DNA from 2 places in the Lysinibacillus sp. FSL H8-0500 genome. Region 2 is predicted to be linked to the other one. Evidence: predicted binding sites of a transcription regulator. Region 2 holds the regulator's gene; the other holds the start of a gene.
What was found. The regulator CtsR, encoded in region 2, represses protease genes until heat stress. The targets are predictions, from matches to a motif close to ATGGTCAATAAAGGTCAAACA.
Positions count from the first base shown of each region.

Region 1: a site for CtsR is predicted at 2,562-2,582, ahead of clpP (ATP-dependent Clp endopeptidase proteolytic subunit ClpP). Genes of this name have one in related genera too.

Region 1 is NZ_CP150292.1:3,813,189-3,828,517, forward strand. It holds gene MHB44_RS18195 (S9 family peptidase) at 1-1,090, opposite strand, end outside; gene MHB44_RS18200 (spore coat protein) at 1,308-1,922, shown strand; tRNA gene MHB44_RS18205 (tRNA-Arg) at 2,279-2,353, opposite strand; gene clpP (ATP-dependent Clp endopeptidase proteolytic subunit ClpP) at 2,669-3,256, shown strand; gene MHB44_RS18215 (HPr family phosphocarrier protein) at 3,320-3,577, opposite strand; gene whiA (DNA-binding protein WhiA) at 3,691-4,638, opposite strand; gene MHB44_RS18225 (YvcK family protein) at 4,713-5,699, opposite strand; gene rapZ (RNase adapter RapZ) at 5,704-6,591, opposite strand; gene MHB44_RS18235 (8-oxo-dGTP diphosphatase) at 6,607-7,074, opposite strand; gene trxB (thioredoxin-disulfide reductase) at 7,405-8,349, opposite strand; gene MHB44_RS18245 (tetratricopeptide repeat protein) at 8,452-9,984, opposite strand; gene hisIE (bifunctional phosphoribosyl-AMP cyclohydrolase/phosphoribosyl-ATP diphosphatase HisIE) at 10,074-10,691, opposite strand; gene hisF (imidazole glycerol phosphate synthase subunit HisF) at 10,688-11,449, opposite strand; gene hisH (imidazole glycerol phosphate synthase subunit HisH) at 11,443-12,078, opposite strand; gene hisB (imidazoleglycerol-phosphate dehydratase HisB) at 12,075-12,674, opposite strand; gene hisD (histidinol dehydrogenase) at 12,679-13,953, opposite strand; gene hisG (ATP phosphoribosyltransferase) at 13,994-14,626, opposite strand; gene MHB44_RS18280 (ATP phosphoribosyltransferase regulatory subunit) at 14,619-15,329, opposite strand, start outside.
Region 2 is NZ_CP150292.1:4,673,743-4,689,071, forward strand. It holds gene MHB44_RS22560 (ATP-dependent Clp protease ATP-binding subunit) at 1-2,431, opposite strand, end outside; gene MHB44_RS22565 (protein arginine kinase) at 2,421-3,533, opposite strand; gene MHB44_RS22570 (UvrB/UvrC motif-containing protein) at 3,530-4,072, opposite strand; gene MHB44_RS22575 (CtsR family transcriptional regulator) at 4,083-4,556, opposite strand; gene MHB44_RS22580 (DUF4870 domain-containing protein) at 4,825-5,130, opposite strand; gene MHB44_RS22585 (class I SAM-dependent methyltransferase) at 5,257-5,940, shown strand; gene corA (magnesium/cobalt transporter CorA) at 6,074-7,036, shown strand; gene MHB44_RS22595 (hypothetical protein) at 7,081-7,290, opposite strand; gene MHB44_RS22600 (globin-coupled sensor protein) at 7,543-8,853, shown strand; gene MHB44_RS22605 (acyl-CoA thioesterase) at 8,900-9,379, opposite strand; gene MHB44_RS22610 (aldehyde dehydrogenase family protein) at 9,448-10,875, opposite strand; gene MHB44_RS22615 (DUF4003 family protein) at 10,919-11,887, opposite strand; gene MHB44_RS22620 (DUF779 domain-containing protein) at 12,277-12,636, opposite strand; gene adh (aldehyde dehydrogenase) at 12,658-14,178, opposite strand; gene rluF (23S rRNA pseudouridine(2604) synthase RluF) at 14,419-15,120, shown strand; gene MHB44_RS22635 (hypothetical protein) at 15,147-15,329, shown strand, end outside.

The DNA.
Region 1 (15,329 bases), 860 kb from region 2:
GATTATCTTTTGAGAAAGCTAAGGGCCTCACGTCATCGCCTGCTTCGATTTCAATAAATGGTTTAAATTCGTCCTGCTCAGAATCGCGGTAAAGAACAGTTCCTTCTACACCGTCAGAAGCTACAGCAATGCGCACTTCTCCATTGCGATCGGCTAACCAGTCTGCAATATTTCCTGGGTTTTTAGCAACATGCGTTGTTTCGCCCGTCTTAACATTTAGCTTATACACATCAAAAACGGTTGCATCCTCTTTATTCATCATAATCAGAATTTCATCTTTAACACCTTGAAGACCACTTAATATCCCTACTGTTACATTTGGATAAGGTGTTAAATCTTGTTCCTTAGCACCATTAAATGTTGTTGAATAAATATGATAGTTTTCATCGCCCCCATTATCCTTTAAATAAAGTAATGTATCGTCCTTCCAAAAGAATCCTGCAATATCACGGTCTGTTGAGTTGGAAACACGAACTGGCTCACTATCATCACTCATCTTTTTCACGAATACATTGAAGCGATTTTCCCATGCAGAGGAAAACGTAATATAATTGCCATCAGGTGAAAGCTCATAGCCAAAATTCCCAGGGTTTTTCATAAAATCTTCTACAGAGATTTCTGAAACGCCTTCGTTATTTGTAGCATTTTTAATATTTTTAGCATTGCTTAAAATTTTATTTGCATCCTGTTTTGAAATAAATTCATTATTAATGGAGACACCATTCCATAAGCCAAGCTTATTTGCTTTTTCCCAATAGGCTGCAAGTGATGCTTCTTGCTCTTCTTTATTTAAAGCTCTTACTAAAATACGGGCTGCTTCATCCCGGCTAATGGCTACAGCTAAATCTGTAAGCTCCTCAGCCTTTACCCAGTTATCTATAATTTGCTGACGCATTGAATCTGATCCATGTTGGAATGTTAAAGTTGTTACGGCTAAATTTAAAAATTCCTGTGCTGATAACCGTTCCTCTTGTGCAATAACTACACCATGTGCCTCATTAGTAGCTTGTACCTCTTGTATGGTTGCAGGAAGGACAGCAGATGTTGTTAAAATAATCGCCAATGATGTTGATAAAAATCTTTTTTTCAAAATGATTCCTCCTTGTATCAGTTTGCGTTATATCGAATTTCGATATATATAAATTATAACAACTCTCAAACTATTGTCAATAATTGATAGTATTCTATGACAATTTCCTTTTCCTCCATAAAAACAAATCCAATGAATTGACATTTATGACGTATGAAATTAACGTAAGCTGACATACTAAATACTGCAACAAAATAACATTGAGGAGGCGTTTCTTTTGTCACAATCGTTTTATAACGAATCATCCAATCAAAACAATTTCAATCAACAGCAGAGCCTAAATCATGGTGGTCACGAAATGATGGATATGCATGAAACAATTGGTGAGATTACGGCTGGTATGAACCAAGCCATTATTTTACGTCCGCATATAAAGGACCCTGAATTATTAAGCATTTTAGATCGTCAATACAATTTTACATTAGGCATGTATAACACAATTGTCGAATCTTTTAAAACAGGTCATGACCCAGCTGTTCCTACAGGGCGCTACCAAATGGAGACAGGAAATAATTTCAAATACGGCATGACGCCTGGTCAACCGAAAAAGCCTATGCAAAATGCGAATGAAATCAATGATGAAATGATTTCTGGTTTCTTGCTGGGCGCGCAAAAAGGAGCGGCAAAATGTATGACTACGGCTGCTTTGGAAACAACAAACCCTGTTGTACGCCGTGTTGTGGCTGATAGCATTCCTAACTGTATCGAAATGGGCTATGAGCTATCGATTTATCAAAATAAACATGGTTATTATCAGGTTCCTCAGTATTCTCAACAGGATATGCAAATCATGCTCAATGCACACGAAACAACATCCAATCCACTTCATTAAAAAACAGTCCATGGCGACCTCTCATCGCCATGGACTGTTTTATGAAAATATCCTCTAATTTTATTGCCCACTTTTCAAGCTCTATCGCCCAATTTTTCGAATTTATTACCCTAAAAAAAAAGAATCCCCTCAGATAGGATTCTTTTTTTTGACTATTACTAGTCTTCACGTACAGTATGTTCACTAAAAAATAATTTGGAGTTGTTGCTTTCTTGAAGGTTTGAAAGGAAGGAATAGGGGAATAATGCCAACTAGAGCAATATTCCCGATATTTTTCCTCTCTATCTCCACTAAGCAGGCTGCTAAACTACTTATTAGGAGATTGAGCTATAACAGTCTATCAATAATCAGTAAAATGGCGCCCTCGGAGGGAATCGAACCCCCAGTGCAAGAACCGGAATCTTGCGTGTTATCCATTACACCACGAGGGCAATTAGACACAAAAAAAAAGTACTCACTCTAGGCTTGCGAAAAGCAAGATGTAGATAACCCTCATTTTTGAAGCATACCTGCAAAATAGTGTAACGTACTTTAAACTTATGACCTTAATCATTATACAAACGTCTCGCCTATAATTCAACCATAGAATGCAAAAACAATTTATTTTTTTTTGAATTAATTTTACTTTAGCAGGGTTAATATTTGACCTTCCCTGACTATAATGTGTATGATAAGGATACAGCTGAAATAACAATGGCATTTTTCAGCAAAGGTATTCGAATTTAGTTTTTTAAGGAGGATTTAACATGAATTTAATTCCTACAGTTATTGAACAAACAAGCCGTGGTGAACGTGCATATGACATTTATTCACGACTACTTAAAGACCGCATTATCCTTTTAGGAAGTGCTATTGATGACAATGTTGCGAACTCGATTGTCGCACAACTTCTATTCCTACAAGCTGAAGATCCAGATAAAGATATCTCTCTTTATATTAATTCTCCAGGTGGATCCATTACGGCTGGTATGGCTATTTATGACACAATGCAACTGATTAAGCCACAGGTCCAAACAATTTGTATTGGTATGGCTGCATCAATGGGTGCTTTCCTACTTGCAGCTGGTGAGCCTGGTAAACGCTTTGCATTGCCTAATGCTGAAGTAATGATTCACCAACCACTAGGCGGTGCACAAGGGCAAGCAACAGAGATTGAAATTGCTGCAAAGCGTATTTTATTCTTACGTGAAAAATTAAATGGTATTCTATCTGAGCGCACTGGGCAACCACTTGAGATCATTGCACGCGACACAGACCGCGACAACTTTATGACGGCTGAACGTGCAAAAGAATACGGTTTAATCGACCATATTATGCACAGTAACAATAAATAAACATAAAAGGCATCACAGAGTTGTTCTGTGATGCCTTTTATGTTCAATTAAAAATAACTATGATCAAACTTCACTTTCAATAATTTTTGCTAATGCTGTAACCGCTTGCTCAGCATCGTTACCCTCACTGCTCAATGTTATTTCTGTCCCTTTGGCAATGGCTAAACTCATAATACCCATAATAGATTTAGCATTTACCTTCTTTCCATCTTTTTCTAAGAAAATATCAGCACTAAAGCGGTTTGCTTCCTGTACAAATAGCGCTGCCTGCCTTGCTTGCAGTCCTAATTTTAATTTGACTTGGACTTTTCTTTCAACCATTCTCAAAACTCCCTTTCACTACCGCTCATCTATTAGTTTTATCTTACCTTACTTCCTAACAAAAGAACAATAAGCGATTACGCATGACATTCATACCTAAAAAGTATAAAAGCCTAACCACCTATTTTTTCACCGCGTCGTAAAGCATCCGCAATCTCATCAATTTTTCTTAAGCGATGGTTAACACCTGATTTACTAACGGTCCCACTTGATACCATTTCACCAAGCTCTTTTAATGTAACATCTTGATATTCTACACGAAGACGTGCTATTTCTCGTAGCTTTTCTGGTAGCTGATCGAGGCCAATTGCATTTTCAATAAATCGAATATTCTCTACTTGACGCAAGGCTGCACCAATGGTTTTGTTCAAATTGGCTGTTTCGCAGTTCACAATACGATTCACACTATTCCGCATATCTCGCAATATACGAACATCCTCAAATTTCATCATGGCTTGATGTGCACCCACAATATTCAGAAAATCTGAAATTTTTTCTGCTTCTTTTAAATAAGTAACAAAGCCTTTTTTGCGTTCAATGGTTTTGGCATTCAGATCAAATTCATTCATCAAATCCATTAATGCCTCGCCATGTTCTTTATATAAAGAATAGATTTCTAAATGATAAGCCGAGGTTTCTGGATTATTAACAGAGCCCCCTGCTAAAAATGCGCCTCTTAAATAAGCTCTTTTTTGCCCACTTTTTTTAATAAGCTTTTTGGAGATAGTGTGATTAAATTGAAAGTCGTCTGAGATGATTGCTAAATCAATTAACAGTTCACGTGCACCTTCTCTTACACGGCAAATATATACATTATTTTTTTTCAGTCGCATTTTCTTACGAACCAGTAACTCTACATTGTACGGATATAGCTTTTTCATAATCGTATATAGTCTTCTCGCAATTGCAGCGTTTTCAGTTTGCACGTCTAAGCTTAGTTGTTTATTCGCAAAGGATAATGAACCATTCATACGAATTAGAGCAGATACCTCTGCTTTCATACAATGATTGTCCGCTTCCACTTGGGTTAATTCCTTTTTTGTTTCAGAAGCAAAAGACATTTCACACCCCTCCTTTCAATCCTAATTTCTATGTATATGTTCCTCTTACCATATACAATATATACAGTATAATTCTAGCACTGGTCTTTTACTTTATGTTTGTAAATATCTGCATAATCCACCAGCCATTCTGCAACATTCGTAGCATTATGTCGAACTGTACCATCTGATCGTATTGTGGCAATATCACGTTTAATAACCTCTAATCCCATACTTTCAAGCTTCACAACATCAAATGTCACGGGCTCGGCTCTTTCCTCTTTATACAATTCTTTTACAGGATAAGGGAGTTCTTCATTATTCACTAAAATGGAATCAATAAAGGCATCACCGACATGCTTGTAAATCGCCTTCACATGATCACCTGCTGTATAAGAAATCGTTTCACCTTTTTGTGTCATTAAATTGCAAACATATATTTTTCTGCCTTTTGCTTTGACAATCGCTTGCCCAATCTCCTTTACAAGTAGATTCGGAATAATACTTGTGTATAGACTGCCAGGGCCAATTAAAATATAATCTGCACGTTGAATTGCTCGAATTGCCTCTGGTAGCGGTTGCACATTTTCAGGTACTAAAAAAACACGATCAATGCGTTTTGTTGCTGTTGGAATTTTAGATTCCCCTTCAATAATGGAGCCATCCTCGAGCACTGCATGTAAATTTATTTTTTTATTTGCAGCTGGTATAACGCGGCCATGAACTTTTAACACCTTCCCCATCTCGCTGATCGCATGGTTAAAATCTCCTGTAATATCCGTCAATGCTGTTAACATTAGATTTCCTAATGAATGACCACGTAAATCCTCCGATGCTGAAAAACGATATTGAAACATTTGCTCTACAAGTGGTTCAACATCTGATAATGCGGCAATCACATTGCGAACATCACCAGGTGGTGGAATGTCGTAGTCATCCCGTAAGCGTCCTGAAGACCCTCCATTATCTGCAACCGTCACAATAGCAGTAATATCAAATGGGTGGTGCTTTAGACCGCGAAGCAGTGTAGAAAGGCCTGTGCCGCCCCCTATCACTACAAGCCTTGTCTGCCTTTTTCCCATGCACTCAATCCTTTCTACGATGAATATCACGATGTGTGATAACCGTATTTTCTTTGTTAGCTAAATATGCCCCGAAGAATTCTGCTAATGTCACTGAGCGATGCTGTCCCCCAGTACAACCAAAAGCAATAACAAGCTGAGATTTTCCTTCTTGCCGATACAGTGGAATAATAAAATCGAATAAGTCGGTTAATTTTTGTATCAGTGTTTGTGTATCATCTAATGCCAATACATAAGAGGATACCTCTGTTTGGAGGCCCGTTTTGAAACGCAATTCTTCCACATAATAAGGGTTTTTAAGAAAACGAACATCAAATACTAAATCAGCATCAATCGGCATACCATGCTTAAATCCAAAGGACATTACATTAACAGAAAAAATAGTATCTGCCTCACTAGCAAATTCTTTAACAATTTTTTCACGTAATTCCTTTGGTTTCATTTTGGATGTATTATAAACAGAATTCGCACGGCCCTTTATTTCAGCTAGAAGGGCACGCTCTTGCTGAATGCCATCTAATGGTAAACCATCGACCGCTAATGGATGGGCACGTCTTGTCTCTTTATAGCGTCTAACTAAGGTTGCGTCATCTGCATCTAAAAATAAAATGCGAGCCATAATATCGCCCTCTTTTAGTATATGGTCTAATGCACCAATAAGAGAATCAAAAAAATCCCCTCCGCGCATATCCATTACAGCCGCAATACGTGTGCTATTTTTTCCCGAATCCCTTAGCAAGGTCAAAAAAGTTGTGAGTAACGCTGGTGGTAAATTATCAATACAGTAATACCCTAAATCCTCAAAGCTTTGAATCGCTACAGTTTTTCCAGCTCCAGACATCCCTGTAATAATAACCAATTCATGTGTACTTTGTTGGCCTTCAACCACCACTGCTATGCAACTCCTTTATTGTTCTTTTGTTATTTGTATTTTCTGATGAAGCAATTCAAAATTTGTTGTATAGTCAAACGTTCCATACTGAATACCCGATTCTGAAACGGCAAATTGTAAATTCGTTCGATCTCCTTCTGCCATGGGTAAATGCGCTAAATCCTCTACGGGGTGCCATGCAAGCTTACCTTCTCGTGTTTCTACAGGGGGTATTCCTTCCACATCTTTCGCAATAAATGTGTAAAGCATCCATTCGTCCACTACATCATTATTTTCTTTAATCACCATCGTATAAACACCTTTTAAATGTACATCTAATGGTGTGACATCGGTCTCCTCTTGAAACTCACGGACAGCTGCCTCATAGATGGATTCGCCGCTCTCCATTTTTCCGCCTGGTGCGACATACCAGCCTCGTCTTGGTTTCTGAAGTAATAATACTTTACCGTTTTTTACGGCAATTAAGTTTGCAATTCTTTGCATAGGCACACCTCTAATCACTTTTGCATTCTACTCTTCATTATAACAAGACCACACAAGATTTGTCCTCATTTACAACTTTTCGTAGATAGACCTGATGATCGCTTGCCGTGATCAAAAAAATGAAGTGATCTTAGTAGCTAGCAATTTATGCACAGTTAACAAAAAAAGTAGGCTGCTCTCACCTACTTAAGGCGGAAACAACCTACTAAAACAAAATAAAAGGGGGATTGCTAATTACAATTCTTATGATACACCTTTTATATGTCATTCAAGTTACAGTAATATTAAAACCATATTAAAACTGATGCTGTTCTCTTAAGAGCAGTCCCTTTAAGCATTAATTTTCTCAAATAGCTCTTCAATATAATGTTGTGCAGCCTGTGCAGCAATACTGCCATCCCCTGTTGCTGTTACAATTTGACGCAAGGTCTTTTCACGCACATCTCCAGCAGCAAAGATACCTGGAATTTCTGTTTCCATATTATCATTGGTTACAATATAACCCGTTTCATTTAAAATCCCTAAAGACTCAAATGGTTTTGTTAATGGCAACATACCAATATAGACAAAGACACCATCTGTAGCAAATTCAGATTCACTGCCATCGATTGTCGATTGCAATGTGACACTGCCAACTTTCCCCTCAGCTTCATTAATTTCTTTGACTGTTGCATTCCAAATAAAATCAATTTTCTCATTTGCAAAGGCACGATCTTGTAGAATTTTTTGTGCACGTAATTTATCGCGACGGTGAACAATTGTGACTTTATCAGCAAAGCGTGTTAAGTAAACACCTTCTTCTACAGCGGAATCACCGCCACCTACAACAACAAGATTTTTTTGTTTAAAGAACGCACCATCACATACGGCACAATAGCTAACACCACGACCGCCAAGCTCTTTTTCACCCGGCACACCCATTTTTTTATACTCTGCACCCGTTGTAATAATAATGGCACGTGTTTTATATTCTTTTGCACCTGATTTGATTGTTTTATATTCTTCGCCGTCGATGATTTCCGTTACATCACCATAGGCATATTCTGCCCCAAATTTCTTTGCATGCTCAAACATTTTTGTCGAAAGCTCAGGACCTAAAATTGTATCGAAACCTGGATAGTTTTCAACTTCTTCTGTATTGGCCATTTGCCCACCAGGAATCCCTCGTTCAATCATTAATGTTGACAAATTCGCACGTGATGTATAGACAGCGGCCGTCATCCCCGCAGGTCCTGCCCCAATAATAATAACATCATAAATTTTTTCTTCTGACATCAATACTTCCCCCTAAACAAAATACTTTTGGATCTTCATGCAGTTATTAAACGTTTGTAGGTTCATCGTATGTGAAAGTCTAAAGTTATTCAACTAAGTTGCTCACACCTGCTCATCCTGACCGTTTGGTAAGAACATTAAAATTTCGTCAATATACTTTGTTAACGTGGATACTGCTATTCCATATTGCTGCGCTATTTCCTTCTTTGTCACCTTTAGCATCTGTGATGATTTGAATAAGTAATCATTTGCTCCTGCAATAGCTGCAGGATTTGTAAAACGATAATTTTGTTCTAAAGCTTGCTCACATAGTACAAACCACATTTGAAACATTGGGACAACCAGTGATGACAGCTTGCCATATTGCGCCAATAAAATTTCTGGCACATGGACAGCACGTAAAAAGCTTGCTTCTATTTTGTTTTTCATATCAAATTCATGACCAAGTGCATAGGCTAAAAATAGTTTTTCAAATGCACCTAATTGCTCTGTATTTATCCATTTAGGATGGGCAATAATCTCTTGCTTATGCGCTGTGTCCTTTAGTAAAAACAAGCCAAAAATACGTTCACTTGTATAGTTACTTTCTAACATTTCCACAATAAAATCGCGGTTATGCTCTAATGCATCCAGTGCAAATTCGTTTTCCTGCTGACGCCAAGGTTCAAATCCCTCTTTCTCTGGGTCTAGCTCCAGTAGTTGCCCCCACGCACTTTTGGAAATTTCCTTATGCCCTGAGAAATAAGCTGCATGTGATAGCCAGAAGTAAAATCCTGCATCCCCTACATAGCCTCGCTTCTGCATGCTACGCAACCATTTAAAGGCTAATTCATATTGTCCAATTAATGCTAATGTAGCGCCTAGTTTATAACGATGCTCCCATGTATATGGCTGAATTTTAACAAGAACATTTAATAGCTCCTGTAGATCCTCTTCATTTTTTTCATAGTAGGCAATGACCGTTAAATTACAAAGCGCATGTAAGTTTCCCTTATTTTCACGTAGCACTGTATGTAAGAGAGCCTTTGCCTGCTCTTCCTCTCCCACATAAAAATATGCGAGCGCTAGGTTATTATAGGCTGACCAAAACGCTGGTCGATCCTCAATTAAATCTTCCAAAATCTGAATAGCTTCCGGAAAATCTCCCTTTTCCATACAACGACGAGCCTGCTCCTGACGATATAAATCCTCACCAGATCCTTCAAGCTCCTCAAAATCATCCTGCTCAAAAGCGACAAACTCTAATATTTCTGCTGCTTCATCTGCATAAGCACCCTCTGGCTCTAACTGTAAATAGCGTTCTGCAAAATTTTTAGCATCCTGCATAATCCCTACACAACCCGATACTTCTGCCATATAAAAAATGATTTCTGGATTCTCTGGATCGAGCTGATAGGCACGACGAAGGAGATCATACGCTTCTTCAAAACGTTGACCTTCTAATTCGATTATGGCTAGCTGTAAAATAATCATGGGATCATCAGGGCTTAAATCTATCGCACGTTGTAAATATTTATAAGCTTTATTCATTTGTCCACTATTCATTGCCTGAATTGACTTCTTATAATAATAGTCGCCTGTTGGAATAAACGACACTATATTCGATTGCTTTTCATTTTGACGTTTCTTTTCCAATATATTTCCTCCGAAACAAGAAATAAGGAACGCGTTTCACGTTCCTTTACACAGTATTTCTTATTATACCATACAATTATAATATGCTGCTATTTCTCTTCGTGACGTTTTTCCAACACATACAGGACATCGTAAATACTTACTTTTTGCTCTTGTAATAATACGAGAAGGTGATAAATTAAATCGGCTGCCTCCCATTTAACTTCTTCTGCATCACGATTTTTAGCACCGATGACAACCTCTGTTGCTTCCTCACCAACTTTTTTACAGATTTTATCGATACCTTTATCAAATAAATATGTAGTATAAGCTCCTTCAGGCATTTCCTGCTCGCGCTTCTCAATAACCTCCACAAGCTTCGCGATCATTTCTACAGAGCCAACCTTATCATTTTGCTGCACAATCTCTGTAAAGCAAGATGTTGTCCCATTATGGCAGGCTGGACCAGCAGGTAACACTTCCACCACTAACGCATCCTTATCACAGTCGGCTTTAATCGACACAACTTTCTGTGTATGACCGCTTGTTGCTCCCTTATGCCAAAGCTCTTGTCGGGAACGAGAATAAAACCAAGTTTCTCCTGATTCAATTGTTTTAGCAAGCGACTCCTTATTCATATAAGCCACTGTCAGTACTTCTTTTGTATTAGCATCCTGCACGACTGCTGTCACAAGCCCTTTTTCGTCAAATTGAATTGTTTCTATCATCTTACTGCCACTCCTTTTTCACGCAAGTATTGTTTTACTTGCGCTACGCTCGTTTCTTTGTAATGGAAAATAGACGCTGCAAGTGCTGCATCTGCATCCACATCCTCTGCTAATACTTCGTAAAAATGCTCGGCATGTCCAGCTCCACCACTAGCAATAACTGGTACTGTGACAGCCTCTCTTACCGCCTTCGTCAATGCCAAATCAAAGCCAGATTTTTCGCCATCCTGATTCATACTTGTTAATAAAATTTCACCAGCTCCCAGGCGTACAGCTTCCTTTGCCCACTCAATAGCTGACCAAGTTGTTTTATTACGCCCACCATGTGTATAAACCATCCATGTGCCATCCTCTTCGCTATAGCGGGCATCAATTGCTACAACAATGCATTGTGCACCAAAAAAGTCAGACCCCTCTCGAATAAGAGCTGGTCGCTCTAAGGCAGAGGTATTGACTGAAACTTTATCCGCTCCTGCACGTAAAATACGTTTCATATCCTCCAATGTGCGAATACCGCCACCCACCGTAAAGGGAATAGCAAGCGTAGCCGCTGTTTGACGCACAACATCAATCATTGTTTCTCGACCCTCATGAGAGGCAGATATATCTAAAAATACAAGCTCATCTGCCCCTTGCTCATCATAGAACTTCGCAAGCTCTACGGGATCACCTGCATCACGTATAGAGACAAATTGTATTCCTTTCACAACGCGTCCTTCCTTCACATCGAGACATGGAATAATACGTTTTGTTAGCATGCCCTCACACCTTTCAGCCATTGTTCTAATAAATAAACACCTAGCTCACCCGATTTTTCAGGATGAAATTGCATACCTGTCACAGCACCATTCGCAACAATACCTGGCACTTTCATATTATAATAGTCAGCATAAGCAGCAAGCTCTGCCTCCTCAATATCTGTTGCATAAAAGGAATGAACAAAATAAACATGCTTAGCTGGGGCTTCCTGCTGTAGCCATGCAGGACGGTTTGAAATTACTAGCTCATTCCAGCCCATATGTGGTACGCGATATGTTTGTCCTTCCTCGTTAATACCACTAAACTGTTGTATACGCCCTTTAAAAAAGCCTAATCCCTTTGTTAGCGTTACTTCATCACTTTCCTCGAACAATAATTGCATTCCTAGGCAAATCCCCAGCAAAGGACGATTTTCACGCTGTGCTTTTTGTAAATACTGATCTAATTTTGTTTCTGCTAAACGCTTTCGAGCATCGGGAAATGCACCTACCCCTGGCAATAAAAGGGCATCTGTTGTATCTAGCACACTTTCATCAGCAGTGACAATAACCTCACAGCCTAGACGCTTTAATGCCTGCTCTACACTAAATAAATTGCCCATACCATAATCAATCACGCCTATTTTCATGTTAGCAGCCCCTTCGTTGACGGTACTCCTTTAACACGAGGGTCAATTGTCACTGCATCATCAATGGCACGCGCCAACGCTTTAAAAATAGCTTCAATAATATGGTGTGTATTATGTCCATAAGGTACAATCACATGAACATTCATACGTGCCTCTAGGGCAAATTTCCATAAAAACTCATGCACTAATTCCGTATCAAAAGTGCCTACCTTTTCCTTTAGCTCTGGTACACGATATTCTAAATGTGGACGATTCGAGCAATCTACAACCACCTGAGCTAGGGCATCATCCATCGGCACAAATGCTGTTCCATAACGTTTAATGCCCTTTTTATCGCCAAGTGCTTCACGAATCGCCTGTCCCAGTACAATCCCAATATCCTCTGTTGTATGATGGTCGTCAATATAAGTATCACCATTCGCCTGTATTGTGCCATTAAATAGACCATGCTTGATAAATAAATCTAGCATATGATCCATAAAACCTACCCCTGTTTGAATCTCAGCCTTGCCTTCACCATCTAAATCAATTGCTACCGAAATTTGTGTTTCATTCGTTGTACGCTCTATTTTTGCATATCGTTTTTTTTCTGTCATTGTGCTACTCCTTTTCCCATCCACGTGATTCAACTGCACGTGCATGACCTTCCAAGCCTTCCATCCGTGCTAGACGTGCTATTTTTGGTGCATTATTTGCCCAAGTTTCTTCACTGTAATAAACAATACTTGATTTTTTTACAAAATCATCAACATTTAAACCACTGGCAAAGCGAGCTGTGCTATTCGTTGGTAATACATGATTTGTACCTGCAAAATAATCACCAACAGGCTCAGAGCTATAGCGGCCAATAAAAATACCACCAGCATGTCGAATTTGTTGTGCCACCTGCTCCGCATTTTCTGTAATAATTTCTAAATGCTCTGGTGCTAGTGAATTGATGGCTTCAACGGCTTCTGTTAATGCTTCAGCTATATAAATGGCTCCAAAATTTTCAATAGAAGCCTGAGCTACCTCTCGTCGTGGTAAAGTCATCAATTGTTGTTCCACCTGCTCTGCTACCTTCTTAGCCAATTGCTCAGACGTCGTCACAAGTACAGCACAGGACAATGGATCATGCTCCGCCTGTGATAAAAGGTCTGCTGCAATTTCATCAGGATATGCTGTATCATCAGCCAAAATAGCAATTTCACTTGGACCCGCAATCATATCAATAGCAACCTCACCAAAAACCTCACGTTTTGCCAATGCTACAAAAATATTGCCCGGACCTGTAATTTTATCAACAGGTGCGATTGTTTCTGTACCATAGGCAAGAGCAGCAATTGCTTGTGCGCCACCAATCTTATAAATTTCATCAATGCCTAAAATATGTGCCGCTGCTAAAACACCAGCAGGCAATTGCCCATCGCGACCTGCTGGGGATGCTATAACGATTCGTGATACACCTGCAACCTGCGCTGGAATGACATTCATTAACACAGATGAAGGGTAGGCGGCTGTTCCACCTGGCACATATAAACCTACCGCATCGAGCGCTGTTATGCGTTGCCCAAGCCACGAGCCATCTCCCAGTTCTACACGATAGCCTGAACGTTGCTGCTGCTCATGATAAAGGCGAATATTATTTGCTGCCTCTGTTAAATCTTGATAGAGCTGGTCATCGAAAGCATTAATCGCCTCCTGAATTTCCTCCTGTGTCACGCGTAAATGCTTTGGAGCATAACCATCCCATTTTTCAGTGTAGGCACGCAGCGCTGCATCCCCTTGTGACTTCACATCGGCTAATACTTGCCGTACTACCGCTAATTGGTCTTCATTGCCTCCCTCAAGCGATCGTTTTAACGATATGCCTTGTGCTAGCTTTGTTATTTTCATATAGATAAACCCCTTTAGTCACTTGATCTACTAGATATGATTACTTTTCTTCATTAACACATTTCTTTAGTCGCTTCACAAGATCAATAATACGGTCACCCTTCATACGATAACTAACTGGATTGGCGATTAATCGTGAAGATACCGCTGCAATAAATTCATATTCTACTAAACCATTTTCCTTTAATGTTCGTCCTGTAGATACAATATCGACGATTCGATCTGCCAAACCAATCATTGGTGCTAACTCAATCGACCCGTTTAGCTCAATAATTTCAACCTGCTCGCCAATACCCTTATAATATTTCATCGCTATATTTGGATATTTTGTCGCAATTCTTGGGGCAATTTCATTCATCGCTGTATTTGGTAGCCCTGCTGATGCGATATAGCATGTACTAATCTTTAAATCAAGTAGCTCATGTACCTCTCGCTGTTGCTCTAACAAAACATCCTTACCAGCAATACCGATATCTGCAACACCATGCTCTACATAAACAGGCACATCCATTGGCTTTGCTAAAATAAAACGAATTTTTTCCTCAGGTATTTCAATCATTAATTTACGCGACATTTCTACTTCTTCGGGTAAATTAAAGCCTGCCTCTAATAGCATCTGGTAGGCTTCTTCAAAAATTCGCCCTTTAGGCATCGCAATCGTTAACTCATTCACTGCCAACTTCCTCCTGACCAACAATAACTACTTCTGTAAAGTTTGTTAAAAAGGCTGTCTCATCAATCAAGCTACTGCGCAACTGTAAAGTAGTAAGCTTTCCTGCTGCTCGAAGTGCCTTAGCCTTTGCTAAAGCAACTTCAAATTGTACTTCCTCAAAAAGCACAACTGTTGCTTCTGGACGCTTGTCAGATTGATCATTGAGCGTTTCTAATAAACGATCCACTCGGATACTAAATCCTGTAGCACCTACTTTTGAGCCGAATACCTCTAGTAAGCCATCATAACGACCTCCATTGCCTAATGGGAAACCACTGCCTGAGGCAAAAATCTCAAATAGCATACCTGTGTAATAACTCATATGACTTGAAAGTGTAAAATCAAAGGCTACATAATCGGCTAAGTCTGCCACTTCAAGTAGCTGGGCAAGCTTTTGCATATATTCTAATGCGTCATTTTTACGCACATATTTTTCGATATCTCGGATTTCCTTTACATGCATAGCTTCTTCAATAAATTGTAGCAGGGCATCAGATTTTGCTTTTGGTAAATGGAATGACTCAACAGCTTCTTCAAACCCTACATAATTTCGTTGAACGAGCAATGTTCTTAATATGTTTTGTTGTTCCACGCTTTCCGTGTAATCCTGTAAAATGCAATTAAGAATGCCTGCATGGCCAATTGTTACTTTAAATTTTTCTAA
Region 2 (15,329 bases):
AAACTCCCTCTTTTTTCTTTACAATAAATTCATTATCTACATAGTCAATAACAACTTGATTTCCTTTTTCTACATTACCTTTTAGTAATTCCTCCGATAAGCGATCCTCTACTTGCTTTTGTAATGCACGACGTAGTGGACGAGCACCATATTGAGGGTCATAGCCTTCCTCAGCAATTTTTTCAAGTGCTGCATCTGTTAGCTCTAACGAAATATCTTGCTCTTTCAAGCGTTTTGTTAGTGCATTGCCCATCATTGCAATAATTTCTTTTAAATGCTCTTTTTCTAATGAGTGGAAGACAATCATTTCATCGATACGGTTTAAGAATTCTGGACGGAATGCTTTTTTCAATTCTTCTAGCATTGTACCCTTCATGTCTTTATGCTTAGATTCTGCACTACCCACATTGAAGCCAAGGCTCTTTTGATATTTAAGAGCATCCGCACCAACGTTCGAAGTCATAATGACCACTGTATTACGGAAGTCCACTACACGTCCCTTAGAATCTGTTAAACGACCATCCTCAAGCACTTGTAATAGAATATTGAATACATCAGGGTGTGCCTTTTCAATTTCATCTAACAACACGACAGAATATGGTTTGCGGCGAACTTTCTCTGTTAATTGACCCCCATCATCAAAGCCTACATAGCCTGGAGGTGAGCCTACTAAGCGAGAAGTCGAATGTTTCTCCATGTACTCGGACATATCCACACGAATCATTGCATCCTCATCACCAAACATTACTTCAGCTAGTGCTCTAGCCAGCTCTGTTTTACCAACACCTGTAGGTCCTAAGAAGATAAATGAACCAATTGGGCGTTTTGGATCTTTTAAGCCTGCTCTTGCACGGCGAATCGCACGAGAAATCGCTTCTACCGCTTCTCCTTGCCCTACAACACGTTTGTGTAGCTCCTCTTCAAGGTGTAATAATTTTGCAGATTCTTCAGAGGCAATTTTCGATACTGGAATTCCTGTCCACATTGAGACAACTGCTGCCACATCATCTACAGTCACTTGCGATTCAGCTTTCCCTTGCTCTTCCTTCCAATTTTTGCGTGTTGCTTCAATTTCATCTTTTAGCTTTTGCTCTGTATCTCTTAATGATGCTGCTTTTTCAAACTCTTGACCTGATACAGCAGCATTTTTTTCAGAGCGCACATTTTCAAGCTTATCTTCAAGTGCCTTTAAATTTGGTGGCACTGCAAATGAACGTAAGCGCACTTTAGAGCCAGCTTCATCGATTAAGTCAATTGCTTTATCTGGTAAGAAGCGGTCTGAAATATAGCGATCACTCATTTTAGCTGCTGCTTCAATTGCTTCATCTGTAATTTTCACACGATGATGCGCTTCATAACGGTCACGTAAGCCTTGAATAATTTGAATAGCCTCTTCTACTGTTGGCTCATCTACTTGGATTGGCTGGAAACGACGCTCTAAAGCTGCATCCTTTTCAATATATTTACGGTATTCATCCAATGTTGTTGCACCGATACATTGCAGTTCGCCACGTGCTAACGATGGTTTTAAAATATTGGATGCATCGATTGCACCTTCTGCGCCACCTGCACCGATTAATGTATGCAATTCATCGATAAATAAAATGATATTGCCTGCTTGGCGAATTTCATCCATTACTTTTTTCAAGCGATCTTCAAATTCACCACGATATTTTGTACCTGCAACGACTGTGCCCATATCCAATGTCATTACACGTTTGTCTCTTAATGTTTCTGGTACTTCATTATTAATAATTTGCTGTGCTAGCCCTTCCGCAATCGCTGTTTTACCAACACCTGGTTCACCAATTAATACAGGGTTATTTTTTGTACGACGCGATAATACTTCGATAACACGAGTAATTTCCTTGCTTCGACCAATAACAGGGTCTAAAGAGCCTTCACGTGCAATTTGTGTTAAATCACGTGCCAAGCTATCTAGTGTTGGTGTATTAGCAGCCTGAGCCGCTTGTTGTCCAGATTGTGCATTATCATTATTGCCTAAAAGCAATAATACTTGCTGACGAGCTTTATTTAAGCCCACACCTGCATTATTTAAGACACGAGCTGCTACACCTTCCCCTTCACGAATCAACGCTAATAATAAATGCTCTGTACCAATATAGGAATGACCTAATTTACGTGATTCATCAACTGAAAGCTCAATAACTTTTTTAGCGCGTGGTGTATAGTGAACAATTGGTCCAACGTCCTCTTTACCTTTGCCAACTAATTCTTCAATACCTGCTTCAATTCTTTGAGGACTAATATCAATAGCTTCTAACGCTTTTGCAGCAATACCGCCGCCTTCACGTATAAGCCCTAATAAAATATGCTCTGTGCCAATGGATTCGTGTTTCCAACGAATAGCCTCTTCCTGAGCAAGCTGTAATACTTTTTGCGCGCGTTGTGTAAAACGATTAAACATCATATAAATCCTCTCCCTTTTCACCATTCATAGGCTTATTCGTATATTTTTGAGCTAATAATACTTCACGAAGCATTTTTGCTCTTACACGGTCGCGTTCAGCAGGCGGCAATACCTCACCTGCATAATGTTGTAAAAATGCTGGCTGCATACTTACAACACACTCATTTAAAGTTGTTGGTTGTATCCCTGTAATCAACTGTAAATCTACACCTAAACGGACATTGGATAGACAGGTTGCTGCCTCCTCACTTGTTAAAATTCTTGCATGTGTAAGGGTGCCTAAAGCTCGATAAACACGATCCTCTAAGGCAAGTTCTGCTTTTTCCATCAACTTACCTCTTGCATGCCGTTCTTTTTGTATAATTTTTTCAGCGACACTTTGTATATCTGTTAAAATATCCTCTTCTGTCTTGCCAAGCGTAATTTGGTTAGACACTTGATAAATATTACCTAAATTTTCGCTTCCTTCACCATATATCCCTCGTACCGTCATGCCTAAACGCGTCATCGCATTAATAATTTGATTCATCTGTCCAGTGAGTGTAAGTGCTGGTAGATGCATCATCACAGATGCTCGAAGACCCGTACCGATATTTGTTGGGCAGCTTGTTAAATAACCAAAGGTATCTCGAAATGCATATGGTAACGCCTTTTCTAAAATACGATCAATTTTATTTGCCTGTTCATAGGCACGTTGCAATTGAAAACTTGCTGTCATACACTGGATGCGTAAATGATCCTCTTCATTTACCATAATGCTAACGGATTCATCTTCTGAAAGTAGTATGGAGCCCACTTGCTCTTTTTTAGCTAGCTGCGGACTAATCAAATGCTTTTCTACTAGAATTTGACGCTGCAGAGGCGTTAAATCCTTTATAGCAAAATAAGCATAATCATTTTGAAGCGTTGGGCTATCACTTACAGCATGTGTAACCGCCTGCTCCACCTGCAATGCCTCATTCTCAGAAAATGCTAATGGGAAACGATAGCCATCTAAATTTCGAGCAAGGCGAATTCGTGTACTAATGACTATATCTGAATAATCGTCCTCAACATACATCCACATCGGGGTCGCATGCTCTAAAAACGATTCAATCATCATGACACATCACCACCTTTAAATTGTAGTTGCTTCTCAAGCTCCCTCACTTCATCCCGAAGCTTGGCTGCCTCCTCAAATTGTTCTTCATCCACCGCTAATTTCATACGTTTACGAATATCCTCAATTTGCTTTTTAATAACATATACATTACTGTGAGCGCCAGGCATTTTTCCAATATGCTGCGGTCCCGCCTGTATACGATTAAAGAGCTTCGGCAAATGCTCACTAAAGATGTCATAACAGTTCGGACAGCCAAATTTCCCCTCTTTTAAAAATTGCTTATAAGTAAATCCACATTGTGAGCATGTTTGCTGTGGCGGTTGTGCCTGCTGTTTTTCCCCCACCTTTTGCCATGTCGGCGAGCCAAACCAGTTGGACAATAGCTGTTGAATCGATACTGGCTCTTGCTTAAACTCTGCATGAAATGGATGGAATTGTGAGGCGCAGACGTCACAATAATGGTGCTCCACCTTTTGCCCATTTTGAACTTGTGTTACAGTAACTGTCGCATTACGCTGTTGACAATGTTCGCATATCATTTCCATCACCTCACGATTTCTGTTGTTCATATTTTATTGTTGTCAGCATCGCTCGTAAGATTTTAGCTCGAATGCTATCTCTTAAAGGAAGATGTAAATCGATTGTTGAGCGATCAATTGCTGCTAACATTAATTTCGCCTCTCGTTTTGAAATTACCTGCTCATCAATAAGTCGATAGATTAAATCCTCTGCCATCGTTTGCGATGCCCCACCTTCAATTTGCTTAAGAACATCGTCAATTAAATCAATTTGTGAATTCGCACGGACACGTAAAATTCGAATGTATCCACCACCGCCACGTTTGCTCTCAACAAGGTAACCCCGTTCAGCAGTAAATCTTGTATTAATGACATAATTTATTTGTGACGGTACACATTGAAATTTATCAGCGATTTCACTACGTTTTATTTCAATATGCCCTTCTCCACCTAATTCAAGTACCTGCTTTAAGTAACCTTCTATGATGTCTGATATATTACGCATTTTAGGAATACACCTCGCTTACTTCACTGACTTTGACTATCTTTGACTTTCTTTGAGTATATTATACAAAACGCTTGAAAATAATTGCAATTAATTCGCCTACAGAAAAATAAAAAGTCATAAAAGTAGTTATTCAAGCGTCAAACAATATGTCATTTTCGCTAATAGGACGGGTACTTTATAAATTACTTGCACACATACTGTACCCCTTTTTGTTATCAAAAAAACGCAAGCATATGCAACTAGCATATACTTGCGTTTATGAAAATTATACCCAACGACCAACAATTGGATAACGCCAAGGCTCATCAGACAATGCTTTCACGATACCAATAATTGGTACGATAAATACCATAATTGCGAAAATCAGTAAAAATGGAAGTCCAATTAAAACAAAGCTTAATACACCAGCAATCGCTATTAAAACACCCATCACAATTTGGAATAACAATGCCTGAATCGAAATCGCTTTTACTTCCTCGTCTGAACTAATTAAGAAAAAAATAATTGGTACTAACCATGGCGCAAAAAACGCACTTGCGTGTATGATGACTTTAGACCATTTACTCTCCATATATCTATCAATCCTTTCTTTATGGCTGTTTATGTTTTTATGTACTACTATTTACGGAACTATACCCCTAATAGTTTCATAGTAAAAAGAGATTTTTAAAATTTTTTTGAAAGGTAGTGATGTGAGATGGAATTTAACAACACATTGGCAAACGAATATGAAAAGGGCATTCGACGTACACTTCCAAGCTATGATGCAATGCTTCGTTTAATACAGACTTTTTATTATTCCACATTGCCTGAAAAAGCTGAGCTGTTAATTGTAGGAGCAGGAAGCGGCAATGAAATTTCACAGCTTGCAGAAAAACGACCGCACTGGTCATTTACAGGCATTGATCCATCTGAATCCATGCTCCGTGTAGCAAAGGAGCGTTTACAATCTCTAACAAATACTCTGTCATTCCATCAAGGAACCATACTCAATACAACATTACCAACCATACAATATGATGCAGCTAGCTGTGTACTAGTTCTTCACTTTATTCAGGATTATGAAGAAAAGCTCTCTACCTTAAAGCAAATAGTACATCATTTAAAGCCTGGTGCACCATTTGTTCTTGTCTCCAAATATGGACAGTCTGGCTCGTTAGAAACAGAGCTACAATTTGACTTATGGCGTGCCTATTGGTTACAGCAGACAAGGCTATCCGCTGAAGATGTAGCAGATATGGAGACATCTATCCGTGCCCTTTCATTTATGTCGGAAAAGGATATTTTAACATTGCTTCAGCATGCAGGCTTTACAAAACCTTCGAGATTCTTTGCCACTACTTTGTTTGGTGGTTGGGTATGCTTTAAAAAAGAACGTTAAAATTTTATAACAGTCGTGTTGGTTTCTGCGGACCCGTTCTAGCTAAACAGAGGGCACATGGGGCTAAAAATCTTAACAAGCTCCCCATCCCCACCACGGCTGATTTTGTAGTAAAAAATTTGAGGTGAATGCTGTGATACGCACCATTGGAATTACAAAACAACAACAACTATTGAAGGATTTCCCCTTGGAGATCATAGAACAACATGAATTTGAATGGTACTGGGTTGATTTTAATTGCCCTACCATTGAGGAAGAATCGTTGCTAGATACATTTTTCCATTTTCATCCACTTGCGATTGAAGATTGCTTACTGCGATTACAGCGCCCGAAGCTCGATTTTTATGATGATTTTCACTTTTTTGTTATTCATCGCCTGAATGCAGAAACATTAGCTGCGGAGGAGGTTAATATTTTTACTTCCCATAAATTCATTGTAACATTCCATAAAAACCCTGCTCCTGAAATAGATAAGCTACAAAAAATGTTGGAAAATCAATCAAAAAGCTGGGAACGCGGTACGATTTACTTAACCTACCAGACTATCGACAAAATTGTTGATAGTTATTTCCCACTTGTCTATGAAATCGAAGATCACTTAAATGTACTTGAAGACGAACTTACCTATCAAAGCAATGTCAATGCTATGAAGATTGTCTTTGAATTCCGTAGTGATTTGCTCGACTTAAGACGTACTATTTTACCAATGCGAGATCTGCTCTATCGGATATTGAATTCTTACCGCTTCTCATTAAAAAAATCCGAAAGAGCTTACTTTGGAGATATATATGACCATCTCCTTAAGCTAACAGAAATGGTAGAATCCAATCGAGAGCTTACTGCAGATATGCGAGATAGTTATATGGCCATAAGCTCAAGTCGCATGAATGGTATTATGATGACATTAACCATTGTTTCAACAATCTTTATTCCCTTAACATTTATTGCTGGCGTTTACGGTATGAATTTTGATAATATGCCTGAGCTACATGGGCGATATAGCTATTTTATTATACTTGCTATAATGATTATTATTGCCATTTTAATGCTCATCATCTTTAAGCTGAAAGGCTGGTTTAAATTATTTAAGCCCTAAAAAAGCTGCTCGTTTTTCATCAAACGAGCAGCTTTCTAATGCTATTAATATGGACCACGGTCATCAATTTTATTTTCGCCTTGCTGTGGGAATAAAAAGTATGCTAACACGCCTGACCCTAATGTTGCACAAATCGTTATTAATAATTGTTCAATGGCTGGCACCTCTGCATAATAGTTACGCAACATATAAACAGAGCCAATTGCCACAATAACCATCACTGGAATAACGAATTTAAAGCGTTTTTTCTCCATACAATACCTCCTTCTCTATCCTTTTTACGCACAGTTCTATGACCTTAAACAGTTCGTATTTTACAGGTTTCCTCTATCAAATTCAAATTTACTTCGCTTCTAGCATAAGTAAAAAAATAAAGAAATAAACTAAATTTTTAACCAAATATCCAACAAAAAATAGTAAAATGGATTTAATACCATATATTTATAAACGACAAAAGTTTCTTTTATATTCACTTATTATAGATATTAAGAATGGAGTAATTAATCATGAGTTGGTTTACAAAAAATAGTAGTCCTCACTACTCAATTGTCTTAATGCCTGAAAATTTCAAGGGTCATGTACAATTAGACGTTTCAAGCCATCCAATCCTTCAGAAACAATTAGCGCTGTTAAATTTAACAATAAGGGATCTAGCGATTATTAAGCAATTACAGCCATTTGCAAAGGATTTAATACCAACAATGGTGGAACAGTTTTATGCAGCCATTAGTCTGAGTCAAGACTTACTCGATATTATTAATCGGACATCGCATATAGATCGTTTAAAAGTTACACTACACAAACATTTAAGTGATATTTTTGAAAGTCATATTAATAACGCTTACATTTATGAAAGAAAAGCTATTGCTGAAGCCCACGTCCGAATTGGCTTGCAATCGAAATGGTATATTGCATCCTTCCAATCACTCACTACTACATTTACAAATTTCGTGAATGATCTCGATATTTCGAAACAAGATGCAATTTGTGCGATTAATGCCTTTAGTAAAATTATCAATTTTGAGCAGCAGCTAGTAATCGAGGCCTATGAAAAAGAGGAAGAGCGCATTCGTACGGCTACGAGTGAGACAAAAAATGCCCTTGTTACAACGATTCACAAAACGGCTGAGGAACTTAATGCTATTAGTGAAGAAACGGCAGCTTCCTTACTAGTGATTTCCTCTCAAACAGATGATATTGCAGTAGCCACAAAGCAGGGATTGAGTTTCGTTGCTGATACACAGGAAAAATCGAGACGTGGTCAGCAGCAGCTTCAAGAACAAAATGATTTAATACAAATTATTTTAAAGAGTGTCAACAGCCTTGAAGTAACCATGAATCAGTTGCGTACCTCCTCTCAAAAAATCTCTGAAATTGTAGGACTTGTTACAGGAATTGCTGACCAAACCAATCTATTAGCCTTAAATGCATCAATTGAGGCAGCTCGCGCAGGTGAGCATGGTAAGGGCTTTGCAGTTGTAGCAGAGGAAGTTCGTAAGCTTGCAGAGGAAACAAAAAATGCCGTACAAAATGTTTCGCATCTTATCAAAGAAACCGAAAGTAATATTACAACAATGTCGAATTCTGTGGTAAATGTGGATGAAAAAATTCAGCATAGTGTGACTACACAGGAAAATTTGTCGAAATCATTTAATGATATTGCTGATGCTGTCGCTGGTATTCAGCAGCAATATATTCATACATCCAGAGATATTTCAGCCATTTCTAATTTAATTACTGAGCTATCACAGGGAGCAACACTTGTTTCTTCCTCATCTGACTCGCTTATTAATGTTGTAAATGAGCTAAATATCTAGTACAAAAAAGGGAACTTCGCTGTTAGCAGGCAAGTTCCCTTTTTCTTTAATGCGGCAAGGCACGCTTTTGTTTACGATACTCTCGTCTTACTGGTCCTGTTTCAAACAAACGCTTTTCTTCATCTGTTTCAGGATAAATAGCAGGTACTGGTGTTGGCTTCCCTTTATCATCTACTGCCACCATCGTCACAAATGATTCTGTTGTTAATTTTTCTTCTCCCGTCTCTATATTGCGAGAAATAACGCGCACATAAACCTCCATTGAAGAACGTCCCGTAGAAGAAACAATGCTTTCTATTTCAAGAATATCTCCTACATGTGCTGCCGATAAAAAATCAACTGAATCAATCGAAGCTGTTACTACTTGCCCTTTAGCATGCTTCATCGCTGTAATAGCAGCAATTTCATCAATATAAGCTAACACTCTTCCACCGAAAATAGAATTGTGATTATTGGTATCTGGAGGTAATACGAGACGTGATTGAACCGTACGTGATTGGCTCATTGGTACAGTGGTGTTTGTCATGGTTCTTGCAACTCCCCTTCATGTATGTTCTTTCGTCATCGTAGCGCAGAAAAAGAGTCGATGCAAATTTAGAACGATTTTTTCATCGTAATAAATTTCATATCCGTCATTTCCTCAATCGCCCATTTAATACCTTCACGACCATAGCCGCTCATTTTTACACCACCATATGGCATATTATCTACCCTAAAGGTCGGAATATCATTAATCATCACAGCACCAGCTTGTAACTCATCTGCTGCATACAGAGCATCTGATAAGATATTCGTGTAGATTCCTGCATTTAAGCCAAGGTCCGACTCATTGACAAGTCGAATGGCGTCGTCTAATGTTTCATATGAAACAATTGAGGCGATTGGCGCGAATGTTTCCTGACAGACAATTTTCATATCCGCAGTTACGTTCGTCATAACAGTTGGTGTTAAAGTACGCTCTGTAAAAACACCACCTGTTGCAATAACAGCACCTTGGGCCTGGGCTTCCTCAATCCATTCTCTTATTCGTTCAACTTCGTTTGGATGAATCATGGCACTGACATCCGTATTTTTATCGAATGGATCACCTACTACAAGTTTTTCAGTTTCTTCTACAAATGCTTTTGTAAACTCGCCAATAATAGAGGCATGTACATAAATACGCTGTAAAGAAATACATACTTGACCAGCAAAGTTAAACGCGCCGCCTACACAACGCTTCATAATTTTGTTGATGGGTGTCGATGGTTCGACAATTACTGCTGCATTGGAACCTAGCTCTAACGTTACTTTCCGTAAGCCAACTTTTTCTTTTATACCTAAGCCAACCTTACCGCTACCTGTAAATGTTACCTTTTTAACATATGGATGTGTAATAAGTGTATCACTCAGCTCACCACCACTGCCTGTCACTATTTGCAACGCCCCATCTGGTAAGCCTGCCTCTTTAAAAATCTCAGCCATTATAAGGGCACTTAATGGCGTTTGTGTCGCTGGCTTTAATACAACCGTATTGCCGACTGCAAAGGCTGGACCTAATTTATGTGCTACTAAATTAAATGGAAAATTAAACGGTGTAATGGCTGAGATAACACCTAATGGCTCCCGCTTTGTCCAGCCTATACGATCCCCTGCACCTGGTGCGGCATCCATTGGTACAGTCTCACCCTTTGCTTGCTTAGCACCCTCTGCCGCAAATTGATATGTTGCAATGGTACGTTCAACTTCAGCTAATCCTGCCGCCAAAGGTTTCCCTGCCTCTAATGCTAAAATTTCGGCAAATTCATCCTTTCGTAGTCGCATACCATTAACTACGTTATATAATATTTCGGCACGCTCATAGGCTGTTGTCTTTTTAAATGATTGAAATGCTTGCTGTGCACCCTCGATCGCTCTCTCAACATCTTGGATGGATGCCTTAGCTACATGTGCAACGACCTCTCCACTATACGGAGATGTTAACTCATAACTATCCTCTGCCTCTTGCCATTGACCATTTATCCATAGTTTTGTTTTCTTCATCCTTCACATGCACCTCCAAATAATCAAGTTCTCCTTTATTTTATCATGAAGAACTGGAATTAGATGCTATGGCGGCTGCACTAACCGCTGCGATCATTGCTGCTTGCTGTGCTTGAATTAATAACTCAATAGAAGCCATTATCGTCATCGACAAAGATTTTTGGACATTTGCCATATCGTAAATAGCAATTTGTACAGTCATAAAGAGTACAAATTCACGATGCCATTTTAATATTTTTAAACCTTTTAATTCATGATACAAATTAATAATATCCAAAAGCTGTGTTTGATTAAGATTAAGTATTGCTAAAAAGCCAAGTAGCGGATAATGCATAGTCTTTACTTTTATATGCTGTTGTTTGAATGTGTCACGTATCGCTACAGTATTTGCGACAAGTTGATTATTGTATTGTGAAGATAACAGCGTTAATACCTGTGAAAGCCATTGAAGATCATTACCCGCAGTAAAATTATATGCTCGTAATTCTTTATAGTAGCGATTCATTGTATCTGCACGTAACTCAATATCATCAGAAGGACTGCTTAATAAAATCGCATAAGGAATATCCTCATAGGATGTTAAAAATGGGTGGTGCTTACGAATCGCATCAAATAAAGCTCTAGCCTTTTGAGCATGTGCCTTTTTTTCATGTTCATTCTCCGTTAAAAACTGTGCACCTATAAAGCTAAAATTGCCATTTCTAAATTTAGCTTCTTTCAAAACACGTACATTTATTAATAAATCCTTTACTGCCTTTTCTGTATCTTCTTGCTCCATTAAATTTGCAGCGATACTATAGCCAACGGTTGTTCGTAAAGGGGACATCCATGAGCTCTGCATTTTCATCTCCTGCAGTACTGCTTTATACTTGTCTGCATCAAATATTTTTCCGGAAGCTAGAAATGTACTAGCAATCGCTAGAATAATCTTTCGGTCAACTGTCCAGCCAGCAGCTTTTGATACATCCTCAACTGTATTTGTAAATTGATTTTCGATCATCGCATAATCCATCCTTGTCCACTCCTTTTCTTAATTTACGTGACAGAATGCTTGAAAGATTCACCTTCTTGTAACAATTAACATAAAAAGTAAACTTAATTTAATATATGTTACCTCATTTATTTGGTTTAATAAGGAATATCAACAACATAAAGTGAACCTTCAATCAGTGAAGGTCTTACAACCTGTTCATACAGGATGAAAGGGAGATGTTTACGTTGATCGCAAAAACCACTAAAAAATTATTATTTACAGTGACTTTACATGAGCGCTTTCAGTTATTTTTATCTTTACGCAACTCGCCGAAGACCATCTCATTACATAGCCTTTTCTCTAAAAATTAAAGGTGTACATACAATAAAAAACAGCGGCATATCTTGCTGCCGCTGTCCCATATCTTATTAAATTAACCCTAGCTCTTGTAGCTCCTCTGATGAGAACGCTCTTGACCTTGTTAAAAAGCGCTTCCCTTCTACACCTTCTAATGAAAACATTCCACCTCTACCATCGACAACATCTAAAATGATTTGGGTATGTTTCCAGTAATCATACTGATTTTTATGCATATAGAAAGGAGCACCGCCTATTTCTCCAAGGCATATATCCTGATCACCTAATAATAAGTCACCCTCTGGATAACACATAGGGGATGAGCCATCACAGCAGCCACCAGATTGATGAAATATAATAGGACCATGCTTTTCTTTTAATAAATCGATTAGTGCCAGCGCTTGTGCCGTAGCTAGTACACGTTCAACCACGCTCATGCACCTCCCTGTAAATTAGAAGAAGCCCAGTTTGTTTTCGCTATAGCTAACCAGTAAATTTTTCGTTTGTTGGTAATGAGCTAACATCATTTTATGGTTTTCACGTCCGACACCAGACATTTTATAACCACCAAATGCAGCATGTGCAGGATAAGCATGGTAGCAATTTGTCCAAACACGTCCTGCCTCAATTCCACGACCAAAGCGATAAGCTGTGTTCATATCTCTTGTCCAAATACCTGACCCCAAGCCATATAATGTGTCATTGGCGATTTCCAATGCTTCCTCTTTCGTTTTAAATGTTGTAACTGCCACAACTGGTCCGAAAATTTCTTCTTGGAAGATACGCATTTTATTATGCCCTTTGAAGACAGTTGGTTTAATGTAGTAGCCATTTTCAAAGCCTTCTCCTACATTATTTTTCTCTCCCCCAATTAGACATTCTGCGCCTTCTTGTTTACCAATATCTAAATATGAAAGAATTTTCTCCATTTGCTCGCTTGAAGCCTGTGCACCCATCATTGTATTTGGATCAAGTGGGTTACCAATTTTAATGGCCTCCACTCGCTGTATCACACGCTCCATAAATTTATCATAAATTGATTCCTGAATTAATGCACGAGAAGGACATGTACACACCTCTCCTTGATTTAACGCAAATAATACAAAGCCTTCTACTGCTTTATCTAAGAAGGAATCATCTTCATCCATAATATCCTCAAAGAAGATGTTTGGCGATTTACCACCCAGTTCTAATGTAACAGGAATTAGATTTTGAGAAGCATATTGCATAATTAAACGACCTGTTGTTGTCTCACCTGTAAAGGCGATCTTACCAATACGTGGATTGGACGCAAGTGGTTTGCCTGCCTCTAAGCCAAATCCATTTACAATATTTACAACACCTGGTGGTAATAAATCTTCAATTAATTCAAACAGCACCATAATAGATGCTGGTGTTTGCTCTGCTGGTTTTAAAATAACACAGTTTCCAGCTGCAAGTGCTGGTGCCAGTTTCCATACAGCCATTAGTATCGGGAAGTTCCAAGGGATAATTTGACCGACTACCCCAATTGGTTCATGAAAATGGTAGGCAACTGTATCGTTATCAATTTGGCTAATTGAGCCTTCTTGGGCACGTAAAACGCCAGCAAAATAACGGAAATGGTCAATTGCAAGAGGGATGTCTGCATTTAATGTTTCACGTACTGCTTTACCATTATCCCATGTTTCAGCAACGGCCAGCTTTTCTAAATTTTGCTCAATACGGTCTGCAATTTTAAGTAAAATGTTTGCACGCTCTGTCGGCGATGTTGTTCCCCACGCGTCTTTAGCTGCATGAGCTGCATCAAGTGCAAGTTCAATATCCTCAGCCGTGGAACGCGCTATTTGTGTAAAAACTTGTCCAGTAACAGGAGTGACGTTATCAAAGTATTGACCTTTCACTGGGGGTGTCCATTCGCCACCAATATAATTATCATATTTCTCTTTGAATTGAACTACCGATCCTTCAGTGTTTGGAAATGCATAAACCATTTTACTTCTCCCCTTTACACAATTTAATGAGAATTGTCTACAAAAAACATTATTTTATATCGGAATAACCATATTTTTATAGAAACCCTCTCATTTAATATATTGTCAGAAACGAAAAATAATTTCAACTTTTTCGAAAAATTTTCCATCCAATTTATTTTTAAAAGAAAAGTTTCTAGCATTCACGCTAGACGCAACGTTAAGGTATACTTAAATTAATATAAAATATAGGAGAACCTTATGCGTATTAATAAATATTTGAGTGAAACAGGCATTATCTCTCGCCGAGGCGCTGACAAATGGATAGCGGAAGGGAGAGTTACGATTAATGGAAAGCCTGCATCAGTAGGCAGTCAAGTTGAGGCTGGTGATACTGTTTGCGTTGATGGAAAAGAGGTAAAGAAGGAACAGCAACTTGTCTATCTTGCCCTGAATAAACCTGTCGGCATCACAAGTACGACGGAACGCCATATTAAAGGGAATGTGGTCGACTTTGTTAATCATCCTTTACGTATTTTTCATATTGGAAGGCTCGATAAAGAATCAGAGGGGTTATTGTTATTAACCAATGATGGTGATATCGTCAATAAAATCTTACGTGCTGAAAACCACCATGAAAAGGAATACATCGTTCAGGTTGATAAGCCAATTACAGAGGCATTTATTAAAAAAATGGGTGCAGGTGTAGATATTTTAGATACAACAACATTGCCCTGTCATATCGAAAAAATATCGGACAGAGTCTTTAAAATTATTTTGGAGCAAGGCTTAAATCGCCAAATACGAAGAATGTGTACAGCGTTAGGTTATTCTGTTAAGCGTCTACAGCGAATTCGCATTATGAATATTAAGCTTGGAAATTTAAAGATTGGGCAATGGCGTGACTTAACCGACAAAGAACGAACAGAATTATTTAAACTACTCAACTACACACCAAAATAAGTGATTAAAGGGGAGGTGCGAGGACAATGATTGTTATTCAAAGCACGGAACAATTAACAGGGGTACGGATTAGCGGAGATTTTTGGGATTTAGATGAACTGATTAATGCCATTTACAAAATAACCGGGGATGAAAATAAATACTATGATTATCAAGGTCCTCGGCTGCGTATTTTAAGTGTTTGCTATAAACTAAGGCACGCTGCGCTT